One region of the Paenibacillus sp. FSL H7-689 genome, then DNA from elsewhere that is predicted to be linked to it. Evidence: riboswitches for the same ligand, from Rfam matches in the RefSeq annotation. Region 1 holds a riboswitch; the other holds the start of a gene.
The links. A riboswitch is a leader RNA that binds a small molecule or an ion and turns the genes downstream of it on or off. The one in region 1 is predicted to bind glycine.
Positions count from the first base shown of each region.

Region 2: linked by a shared signal. The riboswitch ahead of gcvT (glycine cleavage system aminomethyltransferase GcvT) and the one ahead of sdaAB (L-serine ammonia-lyase, iron-sulfur-dependent subunit beta) in region 1 are both predicted to bind glycine.

Region 1 is NZ_ASPU01000010.1:112,661-119,533, reverse strand. Features, by position in the region: partial or broken gene C170_RS29975 (collagen-like triple helix repeat-containing protein) at 1-715, shown strand, start outside; glycine riboswitch at 850-974, shown strand; glycine riboswitch at 979-1,114, shown strand; gene sdaAB (L-serine ammonia-lyase, iron-sulfur-dependent subunit beta) at 1,254-1,943, shown strand; gene sdaAA (L-serine ammonia-lyase, iron-sulfur-dependent, subunit alpha) at 1,933-2,871, shown strand; gene C170_RS06450 (YhgE/Pip domain-containing protein) at 3,060-4,274, shown strand; gene C170_RS06445 (helix-turn-helix transcriptional regulator) at 4,329-4,841, shown strand; gene C170_RS06440 (alpha-glycosidase) at 4,985-6,739, opposite strand.
Region 2 is NZ_ASPU01000066.1:89,463-96,335, forward strand. Features, by position in the region: gene ptsP (phosphoenolpyruvate--protein phosphotransferase) at 1-1,107, shown strand, start outside; gene gcvPB (aminomethyl-transferring glycine dehydrogenase subunit GcvPB) at 1,345-2,784, opposite strand; gene gcvPA (aminomethyl-transferring glycine dehydrogenase subunit GcvPA) at 2,916-4,271, opposite strand; gene gcvT (glycine cleavage system aminomethyltransferase GcvT) at 4,268-5,404, opposite strand; glycine riboswitch at 5,621-5,721, opposite strand; glycine riboswitch at 5,725-5,847, opposite strand; gene gcvH (glycine cleavage system protein GcvH) at 6,191-6,583, shown strand.

The DNA.
Region 1 (6,873 bases):
AGTAACGGGAGCAACGGGAGCGACCGGAGCCACAGGGGTTACAGGTGCAACAGGCGTAACCGGAACAACCGGGACGGCTGGTGTAACGGGAGCAACGGGAGCGACCGGAGTCACTGGGGCTACAGGTGCGACAGGCGTAACCGGAACAACCGGGACAGCCGGAGTAACGGGAGCAACGGGAACGACCGGAGTCACTGGGGCTACAGGTGCGACAGGTGCGACGGGAACAACCGGGACGGCTGGTGTAACGGGAGCAACGGGAGCGACCGGAGTCACTGGGGCTACAGGAGCTACTGGATCGACAGCAGCTTCTGCCCCTGCGGATTCTTCCTTGTTTGCTGATAGCCAGACCACGGCGTTGGGTCTTTCATTAGTAGCTGAAACGACGATTCAGACACTTAATGTACCTGTAGTAGCAGGTCAACGCGTGAAAATCGATAATAGTACACAAGTAGCAATAGTTGTAGGGTCTAACTGGAGTATTGCGTATAACATTAATCTGAGACGTAACGGAGTGTTAATTAATCAATTGCAGCTCTCACGAACCGGTAATGCTTCGGGAACGTTGAGGTTTCTTTCCTCCAACACTTACGTGGATACATCCCCGACTACAACGACTAATGCATACACGATAAGTATCCAATTTACGACAACTAGCAACGTCACGAGTGCCTCAGCGGAAGTGAGAAATGTGAATGCTATTCGTTTCAGTTAAAATAGACATCGAACTTATGATAATTACACGTTACTTTTGTTGACATATATGATATTGTACATTACTCTATGGGTATACTTGATAAAAAATTTAGAAATATACCAATTCGAATCGAATTAAGATAATACAGCGGATGATAACGAGCGGGAGAGACCTGAGTTAGCCGAGCAATATGGCTAGTGTTCAGGCACCGAAGGAGCAAGCTGCTGCGCACCCGGCGCAGTGGTTAATCTCTCAGGTAAATGTACCATCGTTGGACGCAACTCTGGAGAGTGCGCGAATTGCGCCACCCAAGGGGTATATGATCAGTCAGACCGGTGAACTTGTCTGTAATCGCAGGCAATGCACCTTGTCGTGAGACACTGCTGATCGTGAAACTCTCAGGTATCGAGGACAGAGAGAGGGCCTGGGGCCTTCTTCTGTCCTTTTTTGATGTCATCATATCCAAAATAAGGGACATTGTGGATGGAACTCCGGGATCGAAATGACGAATACATTTTACAAATATGAATCATGATTAATAATGGAGGGTTACAAGGTGCGATTTAAAGATGTTTTCTCAATTATTGGTCCGTCGATGACGGGGCCTTCAAGTTCACATACAGCTGGTGCGGCAAGGTTAGGAAGAATTGCTCGTCAGTGGCTAGGATGTACGCCAGATCGTGCCCGGCTGACCCTGTACGGTTCATTTGCAGATACGTATCAGGGGCACGGAACAGATCTGGCACTGATCGGCGGTCTGCTGGATTATGTCACAGACGATCCGCGTATCCCGGATGCAGAGCAATACGCAGAGGAAGCGGGCATGGAGGTTGAGTTTTATACAAGTGGCCTGCCTGCTCCTCATCCAAATACGGTCAAAATTGAGTTGTGGCATGGAGAACGTGCCTGCTCCTTAATCGGTGCATCCATTGGTGGTGGAAGCGTATCCGTGCATTCGATGAATGATTTTCGTGTTCAGATTAGTGGTGAGTTTCCAACACTCGTTCTGCGACATGCGGACAAAGCAGGGGTGCTTGCATCGGTAACGTCCACGATCAGTTCATCCGGGGTTAACATCGGGTATATGCAGGTGGACCGGAAAGCCCGTGATGGCGAAGCACTTACCGCGATGGAAATGGATGGTGTGCCTAATCCTGATATGCTCAAGCGTCTAAAAGAGCTGGACCATGTGCTGGACATTCGTGTTATCGATTTGAAGAGAGGAGTTGATTCGGATGCGGTTTAAACATTTGCACGAGCTGAATACGATCTGTACAGCAGAATCCAAAACCATTGCTCAGCTGATGATCGAGGAGCAGGTTCAGGAGACCAATACACCGGAAGCGGATGTTGTGAAGCAGATGTCTGAATATTATCAGGTGATGAAGGAAGCGGTACGAAAAGGGCTAACGGAAGATACGACATCACGCAGTGGATTAACAGGTGGAGACGGCAAAAAAATGGCTGAGTACATTCGCAAGGGCGAGACTTGCTCGGGAGATGCTTCCGCACTTGCCATGGCGTATGCCCTGTGTGTATCTGAAGTGAATGCCTCCATGGGTCGGATCGTGGCAACACCAACAGCTGGTTCCTGCGGCATCATCCCCGGTGTTTTTATTAGCTCACAGGAGCGATTTGGCTGGACGGACGAACATTTGGTGAACGGGTTGTTCTGTGCGGGAGCGATTGGTTATGTTATCGCGAACAATTCATTTATCTCCGGAGCCGAGGGTGGCTGTCAGGCGGAAGTGGGTTCCGCTATCGGCATGGCTGCGGGTGCCATGGTTGAACTGCGTGGAGGTACACCGGAACAGGTCGTTCATGCCGTTGGTTTGGCGTTAAAAAATACACTGGGCCTTATCTGCGATCCGGTCGCAGGCCTTGTTGAAATCCCGTGCATCGTCCGTAATGGACTGGGTGCAGTTACGGCGCTGGCTGCGGCTGACATGGCCCTGGCCGGAGTGCGTAGTGCCATTCCGTCAGACGAAGTCATCGATGTCATGCTGGAAGTAGGCAGTGCGATGCCGAGCCGTCACCGGGAGACAGCCCAAGGTGGACTGGCCCAGACACCTACCGGCCGCAAAATGATGCAGAAGTTGGCTAAACCAAAGGCAAAGCGTGCCGAGCCTGAGGCTGAGTCCCCTGCTGAAAATGACGTAGAAACTAAGGCATAAATCGGATTGATATGAAAAGCCGGTACAAATCTTCCTGGTGAAGAGATGTATCGGCTTTTTTTGTCTTTTTCCAACGAAGAAAAACAAAAAAACATTGACGATCTATATATCGATTAGATATATTAACAACTGTCATATATCAATAAGATATATAAAAGAGCGAAACAAAACTAAAGGAGATGGATAGAATGAAAGGTATTTTCCAGACGAGTCTACTGTTTTTGAAAAACGGAGCCACCATTGTAGGTTTAATTACGGCTGTGCTGTTTCAGGTTTTTTTTAACATCATCTGGCTTAGCGGATACGACCAGGTTAACGAAAGAATGACTCAATTGGCTGTCACCATCGTGAATGAAGATGGGGTAGCGGCTGAACCAGTGGCTAAGTCTTTGGCGGCAGGTCTGAATTTCGAGATCAAACCATCTGAATCGATGCAAGAAGCACGACAGATGTTAACGGATCGGAATGTGTACATGATTATTGAGATTCCATCAGGTTTCATGCAACAGGCAGAAGACTTGTCAAAACTGATGACAGTGAAGTATGTGATGAACGAATCAAACGTGGCTACCGTGAAAAGTGTGATGCAGAACGTAGCCGCACAAGTTACAGCGACGTTGAACCGTGAAGTACAAGAGAATGGCATTCGCGGAGTGCTGAATCAGTCCGGTATGACTGCTGATCAGTCCGATGCGCTGGCGCTTGGGTTGTCTTCACGCGTGGAGGCAGAAGTGGAGCGACTGAATCCTGTTGATAATTTTTCTTTTTCCATGGTACCGATGTTGATTGTAACGGCTACGTTTACTGGAGCGATGTTGCTTGGCATGAATCTGCAGAAAGTATCTGGTGAACTGAGTAACAGGGCAGGGAAATGGGAGCGTTTCTGGGCGCGCAACATCGTTAATGTTGGTGCTGCATTTATTGTCTCGCTCGTTGGGTCGGGGATGATGCACGTTATGGGGGTATCGTCAGCAGATGGTTGGTTCATGTTATGGCTTTTCCAGTTGCTGGTCACCATATCTTTTATACTCATGGCTCAGTTGAGCTTGTTGTTGCTTGGCAATGCTGGGGCTTGGTTAAACAGTGCGCTGTTGCCTCTGCTGATGTTGTCCTCGGGCTCAACGATTCCACGCGATGTAATGTCTGAGTTCTACCAAGGGATCGGTCATTATCTGCCGGCGACCTATGCGGTAGAAGGCATGACGAACCTTGTGCTTGGGGGCAACGGGATTGGCAGGGATGTATTGTTCCTTGCAGTAATAGGGGGAGCAACGTTGACTCTGGGTGCCCTTAGCATCTGGATCAGACGCTCCGGCCCGGTACGTTCTGAAGCTCATAAGGAGGACCAGACTGCTGCTGTGCCTGTTGCTCTGAAAGCAACCGTTTCGTCATCTGAACATTGAACAAGGGGTACTGATTGTGATACGTTAAGGGGAATGGAAAGGAGCGGTACACCGATGAACACGCAGCATGTCATCCTCGGAATACTGCACAATCAGCCAAGTTCCGGATACGAGATCAAGCAGTACTTTGAACAATATTTTTCATTTTTCTTTGATGCCAGCTTTGGCACCATATATCCTACACTTGCGAAGATGGAAAAGTCAGGATTGCTGACTAAGGAATCGGTTAAGCAGGAAGGGAAACCTGATAAGAACGTGTATTCATTGACCCCTGAAGGAGCAGCGCAATTTCACGCCTATTTAATGAGTCCTTTGGAAGCTGAGGTATTTCGTTCTGATTTTCTGATGCGGTTGTATTTCGGAGAGTTGGCGGATGAAGATACCGTAACGGGTTGGATATCCAGCCAGTTGAAGCGAAAGGAAATGTTATACGCTGAACTTCAGCGCCAGATGGAAGAATTCGGCGAACGTATTTCGCCTGCACAGCGTCTGTGTCTGCAAGTGGGGCTTGTACAATATGAGGCCACCATCCAGTTGCTCAAGGAACAGCTGGTTCAGCCAGAGTAATCCATGGTCATAATGAATTACGTCAAAATCAAATAGGCACTCATCAGATCCGGAACAGGTCTGTGAGCGCCTATTTGGTTTTTTATATTCCGATGAAGTGGACCCATGTCCGGTCTTGTATAAAAGCAAATATAGCTTGGTGTTTATGTGAGACTAGTACTCAGTACAGCATATCCATACGCGGGCAGTTCAATGGCGAGTACGCCATCTTCCTTGGCGGTGCGATGGTTTCCGCCGAATAACTCGGTCCATTCCTCGTCACCGGCCTCAAGCTCGACAATAGCTGTCTCTTCTGATCGATTGAACAGAACCAGAATGCGTTCCTCCTCATTTTGTCGCTCAAATACCAGTTGGCTGCCATCGGGACGAGCCTGTAAGAAACGAACGGTGCCTTCTGCACGCAGGGCAGGATGCGCATGACGCAGGGAGATTAGTTTCTGATAAAAGTTAAACAGCTCTCGGTCTTGCTTCGCTTCATCCCATTCCATGCATTTACGGCAACCCGGATCATGTTCGCCGTCCATGCCAATCTCGTCTCCGTAATAGATGCACGGCGCGCCCATATAACTGAACTGGAATAACGCAGCCAGCTTCATCTTGCGCTGGTCGCCTTCACACAGCGTGAGCAGCCGCGGGGTATCGTGGCTGTCCAGCAAGTTAAACGCCACTTCGCTGGCCTGAAGCGGATAACGGGATAACTGTCGCCCGATGGAGTTTGCGAACTGTTCGGCGTGCATCGTATTTTTCACAAAGAAAGCATTCACGGCATCGGTAAACGGATAGTTCATGGACGCGTCGAACTGGTCGCCTTGCAGCCAGGAAGAAGACTCGTTCCATACTTCGCCCAGAATATAGGCATCCGGATTAGCCGCTTTGACTACACGGCGGAAATCACGCCAGAATGCATCATCCACTTCGTCTGCCACATCCAGCCGCCATCCGTCCGCGCCCACTTCCTTAATCCAGTACTCGGCAACCTCCAGCAGATAAGCCTTAACCTCGGAATTCTCCGTATTCAGCTTTGGCATATGCGCTTCGAATCCGAAGGTCTCATACGTTGGAATGCCGTCCTTCACGTCCAGCGGGTATTCGTGTACATGGAACCAGTCCTTGTATTTGGATTGTTCTCCGTTCTTCTGCACATCTACAAACGGCGCAAATGTCTTCCCGGAATGGTTGAACACAGCATCCAGAAGTACGCGAATTCCACGTGCGTGGCACAGCTCCACCAGTCGTTTCACGGTATCTGCGTCACCAAAGTGCCGGTCTACCCGCAGGTAGTCTTCTGTATCATATTTATGATTGGTAGTGGCTTCAAAGATGGGTGTGAAGTAGATCGCATTAATGCCAAGATCGCTGATGTAATCCAGATGGTCGATCACGCCCTGAAGGTCACCGCCGAAGAAATTGAAAGGTGTCGGCTCACCACCCCACGGCTCTACCTTTTCCGGACTAATATCCGGGTTGCCGTTGGCGAATCGTTCAGGGAAAATCTGATAAAACACCGCGTCCTTAACCCATGCAGGGGGTGTGAATACAGCTCCGGCATGAATATAAGGGAACTGGAACATACGGCCCGGGTCGTCTGGTTCTTTTTCCTGGAAGTCCGTCTCGGTCATCCAGATCTGTTCGTCTCCGTTTTTGAGCAGAAAAGAGTACTTCAGTCGGTGGTAGGGAGGTTTCACCTCACCCTCGTAATAATCGAACATGGAGTCAGAGGTAAACTTGGTTAAGGGAACCAGCGCTTTGGTTGCATCCCACGCATATTTATCCCCGGTCAGGGCATGTACCTCGGTCAGATCATTCTTTTTGGCACGCAGGCGCAGATGGATTGTATCTTGGTCATAGGCATAGGCCCAGTTTCGTTTCGGTTGATGATAGATGGCTTCCAGCAGCATAATGAAATTCCTCCCGTCAGGTGTAGAACTTGTATGTACTTGGTAGACTTGATTAATATGACATTCCCCACGTTAATGGATAAGCTATAATTAGCATGTGTGGTAACGTAAAGGCTTGAACATTGTTTCAATAA
Region 2 (6,873 bases), on a different contig from region 1:
GTTGGAACCAAGGACATCTTGGCTCAAGCGAAACAAGGCGATATGATTATTGTTGACGGTCTGGATGGTCACGTACTAGTTAACCCTACTGATGAAGTTATTGCTGAATACCGTGCCAAACAGGAACAGTATGATGCACAACGTGCAGAGTGGAGAAAACTTCGTGATGAGCCAACGGTAACGGTGGACAACGTTCATGTTGAACTTGCAGCTAACATTGGTACACCAAATGACGTAACGGGTGTTCTGGAAAACGGCGGCGAGGCTGTAGGCCTGTACCGTACCGAGTTCTTGTACATGGGCAGAGACAAGCTTCCTTCCGAAGACATTCAGTATAATGCTTACAAAGCGGTACTGGAAAAAATGGAAGGCAAACCTGTCGTTGTTCGTACACTCGACATCGGTGGAGACAAAGAGCTTCCATACCTGGATCTGCCAAAAGAAATGAATCCATTCCTCGGCTTCCGCGCAGTTCGTCTGTGTTTGGACCGTCTGGATATCTTCCGTACACAATTGCGTGCATTGCTGCGTGCAAGCGTACATGGAAACCTGCGTGTCATGTTCCCAATGATCGCAACACTCGGTGAATTCCGTGAAGCAAAAGCTGTCTTGCTCGAAGAGAAAGAGAAGCTGGTTGCTGAAGGTATTGCTGTTTCTGACAGCATCCAACTCGGAATCATGGTCGAAATTCCTTCGACTGCAGTTCTGGCGGATCAGTTTGCCAAAGAAGTGGATTTCTTCAGTATCGGAACGAACGATCTGATTCAATACACGATGGCTGCTGACCGTATGAACGAACGAGTAGCTTATCTGTATCAACCTTACAACCCAGCCATTTTGCGTTTGGTTAAAATGGTTATCGATGCAGCGCATCGTGAAGGCAAATGGGTTGGCATGTGTGGTGAGATGGCAGGAGACGAAACGGCAATTCCATTGTTGCTTGGTCTTGGATTGGATGAGTTCAGCATGAGCGCAACCTCCATTCTGCCAGCTCGTAGTCAGATCACCAAGCTGTCCCGTGCGGATATGCAGGAACTGGCTGCTAAAGCTCTGGATATGCAAACGGCTGAACAAGTCGTTGAATTGGTTCAAAGCATTAAAGCGTAATTTTGCCGGGGTTTCCTCCGGATTTGAGGTTTTTCTTTTTCCGATAATGAGCTGCATTGATGCAGCGATTTTGCCGGTATCCGCTGTTACAGCGGGTACTGGCTTTTTTTGTTGCTCGAACGTATAGGAATTAGAAGGGGAGTACGAGGAGAAAGGTCCTGTAATGTCTAGCCAAAAAAATGCTCTTACTGATGTAGTTAACATCAGCAAGAGCATGATTAGTAATACACTTAGTGCTTAACTGCAAGCGCAGTTCAGTACAGGTTTGCGAGCGGCGGTGGTTTCATCCAGACGAGTGACCGGTGTTCCGTAAGGTGCGTTGAGTACCAATTCTGGTGTCTCTTCCGCTTCTTTGGCAATCCGTATCATCGTATCAATGAAGCCATCCAGCGTTTCTTTACTTTCGGTTTCTGTCGGCTCGATCATGATGCATTCCTCCACGTTGAGCGGGAAGTACACCGTAGGCGGGTGATATCCAAAATCAAGCAATCGTTTGGCAACATCAAGTGTGCGCACACCGTATTGCTTCAAACCCCGACCAGACATGACAAATTCATGTTTACATACGCCTGGATACGGAATCTCGTAGTAAGGTGCGAGACGGGCCATCATATAATTAGCATTCAGTACCGCGCATTCAGAGACTCGGCGTAACCCTTCCGGTCCATAGGTGCGAATGTAGGCATAGGCACGTACCAGAATACCGAAGTTGCCGTAGTAGGCTTTCACCCGACCAATGGATTGATCGCCTTCACGATCGAATGCATACATACCGTCATCATTTTTGATAACCATGGGCTTAGGTAGGAACGGAACCAGGCGATTCTTCACACCAACTGGTCCGGAACCTGGTCCACCACCGCCATGAGGTGTACTCATCGTTTTGTGCAAGTTCAGATGCACCACGTCAAAGCCCATATCACCCGGACGGGTAATGCCCATAATGGCATTGGAGTTGGCTCCATCGTAGTACAACAAGCCACCAGCCTGATGTACGATGGATGCAATCTCCTGAATGTCTTTCTCGAACAAACCAAGTGTATTCGGGTTTGTCAGCATCAATGCTGCCGTATCCGAACCGACTGCTGCACGGAGTGCGTCCAGATCGACCAGTCCGTCTGCGCGGGATGGAATCGTCACAGTTTCAAATCCTGCAACGGTTGCACTTGCCGGGTTGGTACCATGCGAAGAATCGGGCACGATGACTTTGGTACGTTGTTCGCCACGACCTTCGTGGTAGGCACGAATCATCATAAGTCCAGTCCATTCTCCATGGGCACCAGCTGCTGGTTGCAAGGTCACAGCGTCCATACCTGTCAGACCTGCAAGGTCGTTTTGCAACGTATATAACAGTTCAAGTGCACCTTGAATGCTGGATTCATGCTGGTACGGATGGATTTTGGCAAAACCGTTGTAACGGGCAACATCCTCATTAATCTTTGGATTGTATTTCATCGTACAAGAGCCCAGTGGATAGAATCCGTTATCTACGCCGAAGTTGCGGCGGGACAGCGCGGTATAGTGTCGAATAACATCTACCTCAAACACTTCCGGCAGTGCTGCTGCTTCCGAACGGAGCATTTCCCGGGGAATCAACGTATCGGCAGCCTGACGAGGAACGTCACATTCTGGTAAGGAATAAGCGACACGCCCAGGACTGCTGAGTTCAAAAATCAATGATTGTTCCGGAGCAGGAGTTAAGGTCTGTGCACTAAATGTTGTATTCGTCTCAGGTTGAACCGAAGTGGAGACTGAGGTACCTGTTTCCGATTGTCCTTGTAACGATGTTGTCGTTGTCGTTTCTTGAGTCACAGCGATCCCTCCAATGCTCGTGCGAATTCGTCAATCTCTTCCTTAGTGCGCCGTTCGGTAACAGCAATCAGCATATGTCCGGCAAGCTCCGGGTAATCACGTCCGAGTTCGTAACCACCAATAAAGCCTGCATCCAGCAGTTTCAACTGAAGAGTATCCACGTTGGTTCCTTCAGGAAGCTTAATAACAAACTCATTAAATGTTGGTGCATTAAAAGTAAGGCTAACTCTAGGAATCGCAGTTAATGTATTGAGGGTGTAATGACTCTTTTGCAAATTCAGATCCGAGACATCGATCATACCCTGTTTACCCATGATGGACATATACACAGATGCGCTGAGTGCAAGCAAAGCCTGGTTGGAACAGATGTTGGATGTCGCCTTTTCGCGTCGGATGTGCTGTTCACGTGCTTGCAATGTCAGTACAAAACCACGCTTGCCATTGCGATCGGTTGTTTGGCCTACAATTCGGCCAGGAATTCGGCGCATATGAGGCTGGGATACGGCGAAATATCCGCATGTCGGGCCGCCGAGTGAAGCGGCGATGCCAAGGGGTTGCGCATCACCTACAACGATGTCGGCACCCAGCTTGCCTGGGGCTTCCAGCAGACCCAGCGATAGCGGGTTTGCACTTACAACAAGCAGGCCCTTGTGCGCATGCACGAGGTCGGCAGCCTGCTTCACATTTTCCACGGCACCAAAGAAGTTCGGACTCTGGATCATGACAGCAGCGGTATCGTCTGATATGGCGGTTTGCAGGGCATCCCAGTCAGTGACGCCATCCTTATAACCAATCTCAACAATCTCCAGACGGAGTCCGTGCGCATATGCCTGCAATACCTGACGGGCTTCCGGATGAACGGTACGGGATACGATGAGCTGTTTGCGACGAGTTGCCGCTGCGGCCAGATTACCGGCTTCCGCAAAAGCTGTTGCACCGTCATACATACTGGCATTGGCTACAGCCATACCGGTTAATTCACAGATGTAGGATTGAAATTCGAAAATGGCCTGTAGTTCACCTTGGCTGATCTCAGGCTGATAAGGTGTGTAGGCAGTGTAGAACTCGGAACGGGAAATGACATGATTGATGACGGAAGGAACATGATGATCGTATATGCCTGCGCCGAGGAAGCTGGCGTGTGTTTCGAAATTGGCGTTGGCGCCGGCTTGTTTGGACATGTGACGTGTCAGCGCATATTCATCGAGTTTGGAGGATACAGGTAGCTCGCCCTGATAACGAATCTCTTTTGGAATGTCCTGAAACAGATCTTCCAGCGTATCCACACCGATGGTTGCGAGCATGGCGCTCTGATCTTGTTCAGTCATGGGAATGTAACGGTGCTTGCTCATGCTTGATCAGCTCCTTGAGTAGGTGTCTTCGACGTACGTGTCCGTTTATGAAAAGGGGTCTTCACGACCTCGGCTTTTAGTTTCTTGCCGCGGATCTCAATCTCAAGCGGGGTTCCCAGCGCAGCGTATTTGCTGTCGATGAGGGCAAGCCCCAGATTACGCTTCAATGTAGGTGATTGCGTGCCTGTTGTCACTTCACCAATCTGTACGCCTTCGGCGTAAATCGGATAGTGGGGGCGGGGAATACCGCGCTCCAACACTTCGATGCCGACCAGTTTGCGGGCGGGCCCGTCAGTTTTTTGCTGTAACAAGGCTTCGTGTCCGATAAAAGGTCCGGCATTCAGCTTCACAAACATGCCAACGCCAGCTTCAAGCGGAGAGATAGTTGCCGACAATTCCTGTCCATACAGAGGGAGCTTTGCTTCAAAGCGCAGTGTATCCCGAGCACCGAGGCCTGTCGGTACAAGTCCGTGACCTTCACCGGCTTGCATTAATCCATTCCAGACCACAGCAGCCTGGTCCGCAGGAACATATAGTTCAAAGCCATCTTCACCGGTATATCCGGTACGGGACAACAGTAATTTTACTCCACATACTTCAGCATCCTGCACAAAACGAAACGGTTCAATCGAGCTTACATCCGTATCTGTAACTTTCCCGATAATATCTACAGCCAGTGGACCTTGCAAGGCGAGCAGCGCCGTTTGCTCCGAATCGTTGGTCATACTTACGCCGGGGATCAAGTGCTCTTGCAGCCACGCCCAATCCTTGTCGATGTTGGAGGCGTTAACCACAAGCATATAATGCTGATCTTCCAGCTTATACACGAGCAGATCATCCACCACACCGCCATCTGGATAACACATCAGGGTGTACTGGGCTTGACCGGGAACTAGCGTGGTCACGTCATTGGTCATCATTTGTTGCAAAAAAACTTCAGCCTGCTCACCCTGTACCGTGAATTCGCCCATATGGGATACATCGAACAGTCCCGCGCGCTCGCGTACCGCTTCATGTTCTTTCTGGATTCCGCTAAATTGTACCGGAAGCTCCCAGCCTCCAAAATCAATGCACCGTACGCCTTCATATTGCTGATATAGTGGGAAGAGTGGTGTTCTAAGCAAATCAGACATCAAATCACCTCGTCATGGGCCGTCAGCCGGCCGGATATACAATCGTGGATCAATGAACCAGAGTATTTTTAAATTTTCAGCTAGATATTTTCATCATATAAGTATGGTAAGGCAGCTATGGCAGCGCCATTCTACATCCTGTTTTTCGTTTTTTGGGAAAAAGGAAAAGGACAGGCCAAAGAATCGGCATGCCAAGTAGCACGCTGTATTCTAAGGCTCTGTCCCTTGTACCTGAGAGTTACCCCGCTACGTTGTGCAGCAGGTTTCCCCTTGGGTGATCATAACGCCCGCACAGGGCGAATAGATGCTCTCCAGAGTTGCGTCCCGTAAAAGTCCTTTTGCCTGAGAGATTCACCCCCGCTTATCGGTGGTTTACTCCTTCGGCGTTACCTCATGTACATCCCGAATCGGGTGTCACGGGTAATCTCTCCCTTTACATTCATCCGCGGGTATAACATAGTCCAATAAACACATTTACTCCTCTCATTAAAACGTGAATCCACTACTGATGTCAAGAACGATATCATTGATAATAATTTAAAACCGAATATTTAATTTATTTTTTATTTTATTGTTCGTGTATTTAAAAAGACTACGCTTACTATTCTAATATTCACCAGTATATGAAGAAAGAGTGTAATCCGGTTACAGGATTTAGAGGTGTTCAGCAAATAAATTGTGAGGTATCTTGACATTTGATTCATAAATATCATACGCTATGTTCTGGGAAAAAGGTTAAGGTCAAAGAACGCATGTACTCATTAATGAAAAGCGAGGCGGATATCGATGAGCGAATTGAAAAGTGATTTCCTGTACAGTGAAGAGCACGAATGGGTGCAAACCGTAGGGGAGGATACTGTACGTATTGGCATTACCGAGTTCGCGCAGCATCAGCTGGGTGACATTGTGTTTGTGGAATTGCCTGACCTTGAAACCAATGTAAAAGCAGAGGACAGCATTGGAACGATCGAATCGGTCAAAACGGTTTCGGACTTGTTCTCTCCCGTCACAGGTTCAATTATTGCAGTGAATGATTCGTTGCAGGACTTCCCTGAACTTGTGAACAGCTCTCCTTACGAGGAAGGCTGGATGATTGAGATCCGTGTTGAGGGAGATCTGACAGCAGCATTGTCTACATTGATGAATGCAGACGCGTATCGGAAACATACGGAAGAATAGTATCAACGAACTTGTACTTATTAACATATATTTTATAATTAAATGATATGAGCTTCATATTGTTTCGACCTGTGTGAGCCGGATGCTTGCACAGGTTTTTTGTGCTTTCCAAGAATGGTTTTGAATGTGGATTGAAGCAGATTGTGGATGTAAATCACCTGATTGGACCAAGCTATAGGTTGGAAAATGATTCTGGAAATGACAAAAGTCATAGGCAAGAAAATCCTTGTGTACCAATAGGTTCAGCCATTATGCATCCATTAAAACGATTACATAACCTAATGTTGTCA